Regions from separate parts of the Arthrobacter arnarulunnguaqae genome, predicted to be linked through region 2. Evidence: predicted binding sites of a transcription regulator. Region 2 holds the regulator's gene; the other holds the start of a gene.
The links. The regulator HrcA, encoded in region 2, represses chaperone genes, less so after heat shock. The targets are predictions, from matches to a motif close to TTNGCACTCGNNNNNNNCGAGTGCNAA.
Positions count from the first base shown of each region.

Region 1: groL (chaperonin GroEL) is a predicted target of HrcA. The motif match lies at 2,328-2,354, and genes of this name have one in related genera.

Region 1 is NZ_JBIMER010000004.1:141,661-145,420, forward strand. It holds gene ACHAAJ_RS06025 (DUF4031 domain-containing protein) at 1-338, shown strand, start outside; gene groL (chaperonin GroEL) at 509-2,146, opposite strand; gene ACHAAJ_RS06035 (LytR C-terminal domain-containing protein) at 2,427-3,119, opposite strand; gene ACHAAJ_RS06040 (DUF3263 domain-containing protein) at 3,156-3,452, opposite strand; gene ACHAAJ_RS06045 (uracil-DNA glycosylase) at 3,669-3,760, shown strand, end outside.
Region 2 is NZ_JBIMER010000001.1:431,378-435,137, reverse strand. It holds gene hemW (radical SAM family heme chaperone HemW) at 1-126, shown strand, start outside; gene ACHAAJ_RS01970 (DUF4870 domain-containing protein) at 142-576, opposite strand; gene ACHAAJ_RS01965 (DUF3097 domain-containing protein) at 682-1,542, opposite strand; gene hrcA (heat-inducible transcriptional repressor HrcA) at 1,723-2,736, shown strand; gene dnaJ (molecular chaperone DnaJ) at 2,793-3,760, shown strand, end outside.

The DNA of each region.
Region 1 (3,760 bases), on a different contig from region 2:
GCCTGCCCCCGGCGGAGGTGGCCGAGGCGGCGCGGCTGGTTCGGCTCACCGCCGGACATCGGCCAGCGCCGGACGACGCTGCGGGAAGGCTGTTGTGCGACGCGGACCTCGAGGTGCTGGCGCGTCCCTCGGCGGAGTACGGCCGCTATGTCGCGGCCGTCCGCCGCGACTATGCCCACGTTCCGGACGCGGCATTCGCCGCGGGCCGCGCAGGTGTCCTGAGGTCCCTTTTGGATGTGGATCCCCTGTACGGAACGACCGTCGGCCGGGAACTCTGGGAGGCGTCCGCGAGGGCAAACCTGCGCAGCGAGCTGGCCGGCCTCGAGCGACTGCCGTAGGCCCCGGCACCACGGCCGACGCCGGCAGGCGAACGGATCGCCGTAGGCCCGAACCATGTTCGAACGACCACATCACGCCGATGGCCGCGGCCCCCGCCTGGGGAACCGCGGCCATCGTTGTCCGGTCATCGACCGGGGCGTTCGGGTGGTGCCGCCGGAGCGGCGGGTGGCTAGAAGCCGCCCATGCCGCCCATGCCGCCCATGTCGTCGCCACCGGGCATGGCCGCAGCGGCCTTTTCCGGCTTGTCGGCGACAACGGCCTCGGTGGTGAGGAACAGCCCTGCGATCGACGCGGCGTTCTGCAGAGCGGAGCGCGTGACCTTCACCGGGTCGTTCACGCCCGCGGCCAGCAGGTCCTCGTAGACGCCCGTGGCGGCGTTCAGGCCGTGGCCCGAAGGCAGGCCCTTGACCTTGTCGGCGACGACGCCCGGCTCCAGGCCGGCGTTGAAGGCGATCTGCTTCAGCGGAGCCTCGACGGCAACCTTGACGATGTTCGCGCCGGTCGCCTCGTCGCCCTCGAGCTGCAGCTTGGCGAACGCGCGCTCGCCGGCCTGAAGGAGGGCCACGCCGCCACCGGCGACGATGCCCTCTTCGACGGCGGCCTTCGCGTTGCGGACGGCGTCTTCGATGCGGTGCTTGCGCTCCTTGAGCTCGACCTCGGTCGCCGCGCCGGCCTTGATGACGGCAACGCCACCGGCCAGCTTGGCGAGGCGCTCCTGCAGCTTCTCGCGGTCGTAGTCCGAGTCGGAGTTCTCGATCTCGGCGCGGATCTGGCTGACGCGTCCGGCGATCTCCTCGGCGTCGCCGGCACCCTCGACGATGGTGGTCTCGTCCTTGGTGACGACGACCTTGCGCGCCTGGCCCAGCAGGTCCAAGGTGGCGGTCTCGAGCTTGAGGCCGACCTCCTCGGAGATGACCTGGCCACCGGTGAGGATGGCGATGTCGGCCAGCATGGCCTTGCGGCGGTCGCCGAAGCCCGGGGCCTTGACGGCCACGGACTTGAACAGGCCGCGGATCTTGTTGACGACCAGCGTGGCCAGGGCCTCGCCCTCGATGTCCTCGGCGATGATCAGCAGCGGCTTGCCGGACTGCATGACCTTCTCCAGGACCGCGACGAGGTCCTTGACGTTGGAGATCTTCGAGTTGACGATCAGGATGTACGGGTCCTCGAGGACCGTTTCCTGACGCTCGGCGTCGGTGACGAAGTAGGCCGAGATGTAGCCCTTGTCGAAGCGCATGCCCTCGGTCAGCTCGAGGTCCAGCCCGAAGGTGTTGGACTCCTCGACCGTGATGACGCCTTCCTTGCCGACCTTGTCCAGGGCCTCCGCGATGAGCTCGCCGATCTGGTTGTCGCCGGCGGAGATGGACGCCGTGGCGGCGATCTGTTCCTTGGTCTCGATTTCCTTGGCGGAGGCGACCAGCTCGGCCGTCACTGCCGCGACGGCCTTCTCGATCCCGCGCTTGAGGCTCAGCGGGTCAGCGCCGGCGGCAACGTTGCGCAGGCCTTCCTTGACCAGTGCCTGCGCGAGAACGGTGGCGGTGGTGGTTCCGTCGCCGGCGACGTCGTCCGTCTTCTTGGCAACTTCCTTGACGAGCTCGGCACCGATCTTCTCGTACGGGTCCTCGAGCTCGATCTCCTTGGCGATGGACACGCCGTCGTTCGTGATCGTGGGCGCGCCCCACTTCTTCTCGAGAACGACGTTGCGGCCACGCGGGCCGAGGGTCACCTTGACGGCGTCGGCCAGGGTGTTCAGGCCCCGTTCGAGGCCGCGGCGTGCTTCCTCGTCAAATGCAATCATCTTGGCCATGGCGGCTTGTGGTCCTTTCGGGACAGTCATGCGTTTTCATGGGCCGGAGGCAACGCCCGCGACGGACGGCAGCCGGGTGGCGCTTTCGGTACGCCAACCGGACTTCCTCGCTGCAACTGGCCAGGGGTTCACCCGGCGCCCCGCGAAAGATCGTGGCCCGTACGACGTCGTCGATGGACTCTTGGCAGTCACGGCACCCGAGTGCTAAATCAATTATTGGCACTCTCGCCCCGAGAGTGCAAGCGCGGCGCCCAATTCGCCACGGATTGGTCGGACGGAACTAGCTGTAGTCGCGGCCGAGCACCACGGAGATCTCCGTGGGGATGTTCGGCGTTTGGAAGACCGTGGCGATGCCCAGGACCCGTGCGGCCTCCTGGGCCGTGGAGCGCGAGGACTCGGAGCGGAAGTAGACCACCGACACGTTTTCCTGCCGGGACCAGTTCGCCGCGCTGATGGACGTGAACCCGCCGTTGCGCAGGCTCGACGCCACCGAACCGGCCAGCCCGGAGCGCCCTGCTCCGTTGTAGACGCCGACGGGCGCCGACCGGTCGACGGCGCCGGCGGCCTCGCTGGACTCCTCCGGCTCGTCGGATTCCTCGGGCTCCGGCGACGCCTCGGGCTCCGGCGATGCCTCGGGCTCCTCGGACTCAGATTCCGGTGCCTCGGACTCGACCGGCTCGGACTCCGCGGGCTCGGACTCGGCGGGCTCGGATTCCGCGTCGCTGCTGTTCGCGGCATCGGAGCTCGCAGCCGGGGCGCCCGAGGAGTCCCCGGGGGAAGCGGTCGGCGTGCCGGTCATCTGGGGCAGGACGAAGAACGAGAACAGTCCGACCAGCAGCGCGAGGACCCCGACGCCCATCAACAGGCCCAGGCCCGGGCGCTTGGCGGTGCCCGCGGTCTCGGCCCGGTGGACCCCGTTGCGGTCGGTGAACTCCGGAACCCTGTCGAATTCGTCGTTCGCGTACTTGCTCATCGTTGTCCTTGGATCTGATCGGTACGTCGGCGCCGGCTACGCCTCCGTGGCCAGCCTGCGCGCGCTTCGGGCCCGGTGGCGGGTTGAACGTAGTCTACGCAATCTCTTCACCAGCATGGGATCGTGCGCGAGCGCCGACTCGGAGTCGATAAGCGCGTTGAGCACCTGGTAGTAGTTCGCCGCGGAGAGGTCGAACAGCTCGCGGATGGCCTGCTCCTTGGCGCCGGCGTACTTCCACCACTGCCGTTCCAGTGCCAGCATGCGCTGGGCGCGCTCGTCGAGGTCGCTCTCGGGATCCCCGGCGAATCCCGGTTCGGTCTCTTCCGCTGCCACAACGCTCCTCCCGGTCCAGTGCCGCGCGGGCGCGGGGCACGCCTCCCATGGTAGTTCCGAATCACAGGGTTGTCATTTGAACGGCCGGTCCCCCGCGCGCGGCAGAATGAACGGATGCACGATTCGCCGGACGCACCCGAACAGCATCCGCTTTTTGCGTTGCCGCCAGCTCCGCGGGGCGAGGACATCCCCGCGGGCCCGCGCTTGGCGGCGGGCATGGCCCCGGATTGGGCCCGCGCACTCGAGCCCGTCGCCGGCCACATCGAGGCCATCGAGGGCGACCTCCTGCGGCGGCGCGAAGCGGGCGA
Region 2 (3,760 bases):
GCGGTGGCAGGCCTGATCGCCGACGGCCTGATCGAAGGGCCGGCGGCCGTGCGCGGGACGGTGGTTGCGACCCTGAACGGCCGGCTGCTGGCCGACGCCGTTGTCAGGCGCCTCCTGGACTTCTGAGTCCAACGCCGCCGGCTAGTGGATCAGCCGCAGGTTCAGTGGATAGCGGTATGGCCGGCCCCGGTTGACCTCGATGCCCGCGACGACCCCGCTCACCGTCAGGTAAACCCAGATGGCCACCGCGATCACCGCGAAGACGCTCCCGACCACCGGGATCAACGTGAGGATGTTGGACAGCATCGCCAAAACCGTCAACGGCACCGTGAAGTTCAGGGCCTCTTTGGACTCCTGCGCGGTGAACGGGCCGCGCCCGCGGTACACGAAATAGATCACTGCCGACGGAATGAAACCGAGGATCGATCCGAAGTGGGCGATCGTTGCCCATTGCCGGTCCTCCGAAGGAGACAACGGCAACGGCGAGGGGGAGGAGGCCTCGTAGTGCCTGCGGTCCCCGGAATCGTTCCGTGCCTTTTCGCTAAACCCGTGGGTCACGCCCGAGTCTCCATTCATGGTCGCCTATTGCGGCCAGTTTATCCCGTGAAGTCGGTGGTTCGCGCACGACGGGCCGGTGGTTCGGCGCGGATCCGCTCCGCGCGCCGGGCCTGTCCCGTGTCGCTACCCGCGTGGGCCACCCTCGGCCGTCAGGAAATCGATGACCTCCTCCACGCGGCCCAGCAGGCTGGCCTCCAAGTCCGCGTAGCTCGTGACGCTCGCCAGCAGGCGCTTCCAACCCAGCGCCACGTCCGCTTGGGTTGCATGCGGCCACCCGAGGCCCCGAAGGATCCCCGTTTTCCAGTCGGTCCCGCGGGGCGCAACCGGCCAGGCGCGAATGCCGAGCACCGAAGGGCGGATGGCCTGCCATACGTCGACGTAGGGGTGGCCGACGATCAGGACGTTGCCACGCGCACCCGGCACGGCCATGGCCTCGGCGGCGATCCGGGCTTCCTTGCTGCCCGGCACCAGATGGTCCACCAGAATGCCGAGCCGCCGTCCCGGCCCCGGGGCGAATTCCCGCACGGCAGACGCCAGGTCGTCGACGCCGTGCAGGGGCTCCACGACAACACCCTCGACGCGCAGGTCGTGGCCCCATACCTTCTCGACCAGCTCCGCGTCGTGCTTGCCCTCGACCCAAACGCGGCTCGCCCGAGCCGTCCGCGCCCTGAGGTTCTCGACCCGCACCGAACCGGACGCCGTACGCGCCGGCCGCGGCGGCGTGCCGCCCCGAACCGGCTCCACGATCTCGACGGGCTCGCCCTCGATCAGGAATCCGAAACCGGTCGGGAAGGACTTGGTTTTTCCGCGCCGGTCCTCAAGGACCACGATCCGCATGCCCCCGGACTTTTCGACCCGGACTACTTCGCCCACCCATTCCGTCTGCACGTCCTCGAGGACCAGACCCAACGCGGCGGGGACTTGGCGAAGTTTCCTCGGTCGCGGGGCCGAGATCTCGCGGGCGCCCCATTCGTAGTTGTTCACAGTGCCTGACACAGCCTTTCGTGGTGCGCCCACGGGGGCGGCGGTGCGATCCGGCCATCCGGCGCGCAGCCACCATGCTAACAACCTCGAAACGTATTAGACTTGGCACTTGACGGCGTCGAGTGCCAAACCGCCCCGTCGTCCAACCATCGCCCACGAGACGGAATCGGGAGGGAAGGGATGTCCGAACCACGACGCCTCGAGGTGCTCCGGGCCATCGTCGAGGACTATGTGCACTCCCGCGAGCCCGTGGGGTCGAAGGCTCTTGTCGAGCGCCACCAGCTGGGCGTGTCTGCGGCGACCATCCGCAACGACATGGCGGCGCTGGAGGACGAGGGTCTGATCGCCGCGCCGCACACCTCTTCCGGGCGTGTCCCCACCGAACAGGGGTATCGGCGTTTCGTCGACCGCATCGAGGACGTGCGGCCGCTTTCCGCCGCGGAGCGCCGCGCCATCCAATCCCTCATCGAAGGCGCGGACGACGTCGACGACGTCCTCGAGCGCACGGTTCGCCTTTTGGCGCAATTGACCCACCAGGTCGCCGTCATCCAGGTTCCGCAGTACAGCGACGCGGCTGTCCGCCACATCGAACTGGTGGGGCTCGGCGCCGGACAGGTGCTGGCCGTCCTGATCAGCACTTCGGGCAAGGTCGAGCAGCGTGTTGTGCTCACTCCGGCGGAGACGAACGAAGACGACCTGCACACCATCAAGGCGGCGTTCATGGCGATGGCGGCCGGCGGCAAGCTGGCCGAGCTGTCGCCGCTGGCGGGCGCCGCCGTGGAGAACGTGCCCGTTAGGCTCCGCCCGGCCGCACGGATACTCGCCGGCGCGCTCGGCGCGCTGGGCGACAACAGCGTGGTCGATCGAATTGTGATGGCCGGTACGGCCAACCTCGCGCGCTCCACGGGCGACTTCCCGCTCACCATTACCCCGGTCCTCGAGGCCCTCGAGGAGCAAGTCGTGCTGCTGCGGTTGTTCTCGGAGATGGAATTGGATGCACGGGGCATCGCGGTTCGGATCGGCAGCGAAAACGCGTACGGTGGTTTGGTTGAGACCTCACTGATCGCCACGGCCTACGGGCCGGGCCAATCGTCCAAGATGGGCATCCTCGGCCCCACGCGCATGGACTACCCCAGCAGCATGGCCGCCGTCCGCGCGGTCGCCCGCTATCTTTCCCGGATCCTGGCCGGCTAACGCCGACCCACCGGTTAACCAAGCATCGAAAAGCAGGAAAGGACACAGCGAACACTGTGAGCAACCACTACGACGTACTCGGCGTCGCGCAGGGCGCGACGACCGAGGAGATCAAGAAGGCCTACCGCAAGCTTGCGCGTAAGCTGCACCCGGACGTCAACCCGGGAGACGGCGCCGCGGACGAGTTCAAGCTCGTCACCCGCGCCTACGAGGTCCTGTCGGATCCGGAGAAGCGCCGCAATTACGACACCACGGGCAACGAGAACGGCAACGCCGCGGGACCCGGCCCCGGAGCGGGCTACGGCTTCAACGACATCTTCGAGCAGTTCTTCGGCGGGACGGGGCAGGCCGCCGGGCCCGCTTCGCGGACCAGCCGGGGCCGCGATGCGCTGATCACCGCGCCGATCGACCTGAAGGACGCCGTCCAGGGCGTCGTCTACCCGTTGGAGATGGAAACCGCCGTCACGTGCACCGCCTGCCACGGGACGTGCTGCCAGCCGGGAACCTCGCCGGAGTCCTGCAACATCTGCAGGGGGCGCGGACAGGTGCAGCGGCCGGTTCGCTCCTTCCTCGGCCAGATGATGACGGTTGAGACGTGCAGCGCCTGCCGCGGTTTCGGAACGACCCTTCCCAGCCCGTGCAACGAGTGCATGGGACAGGGCCGCGTGCGTGAACGCGTCAGCAAGCAGCTCAAGGTGCCCGCGGGCGTGGCAACCGGCACCCGTATCCACCTCGCGGCGCAGGGCGAGGCCGGCCCCGGCGGCGGACCCGCCGGCGACCTCTATGTCGAGATCGAGGTCAAGCGCCATCCGGTCTTCGAACGCGAGGGCAACGACCTGCACGCCACGCTGACCGTGCCGATGACGGCAGCCGCCCTCGGCGCGGACCTGGACCTCGACACGTTCGATGGAAAGCAGGAGATCCGCGTGGAGTCGGGCTCGCAGTCCGGGGACACCGTGCGACTCTCGCAGCTCGGCGTTCCACGGCTTCGCGGCGGTGGGCGCGGCGACCTGATCGTGCACAT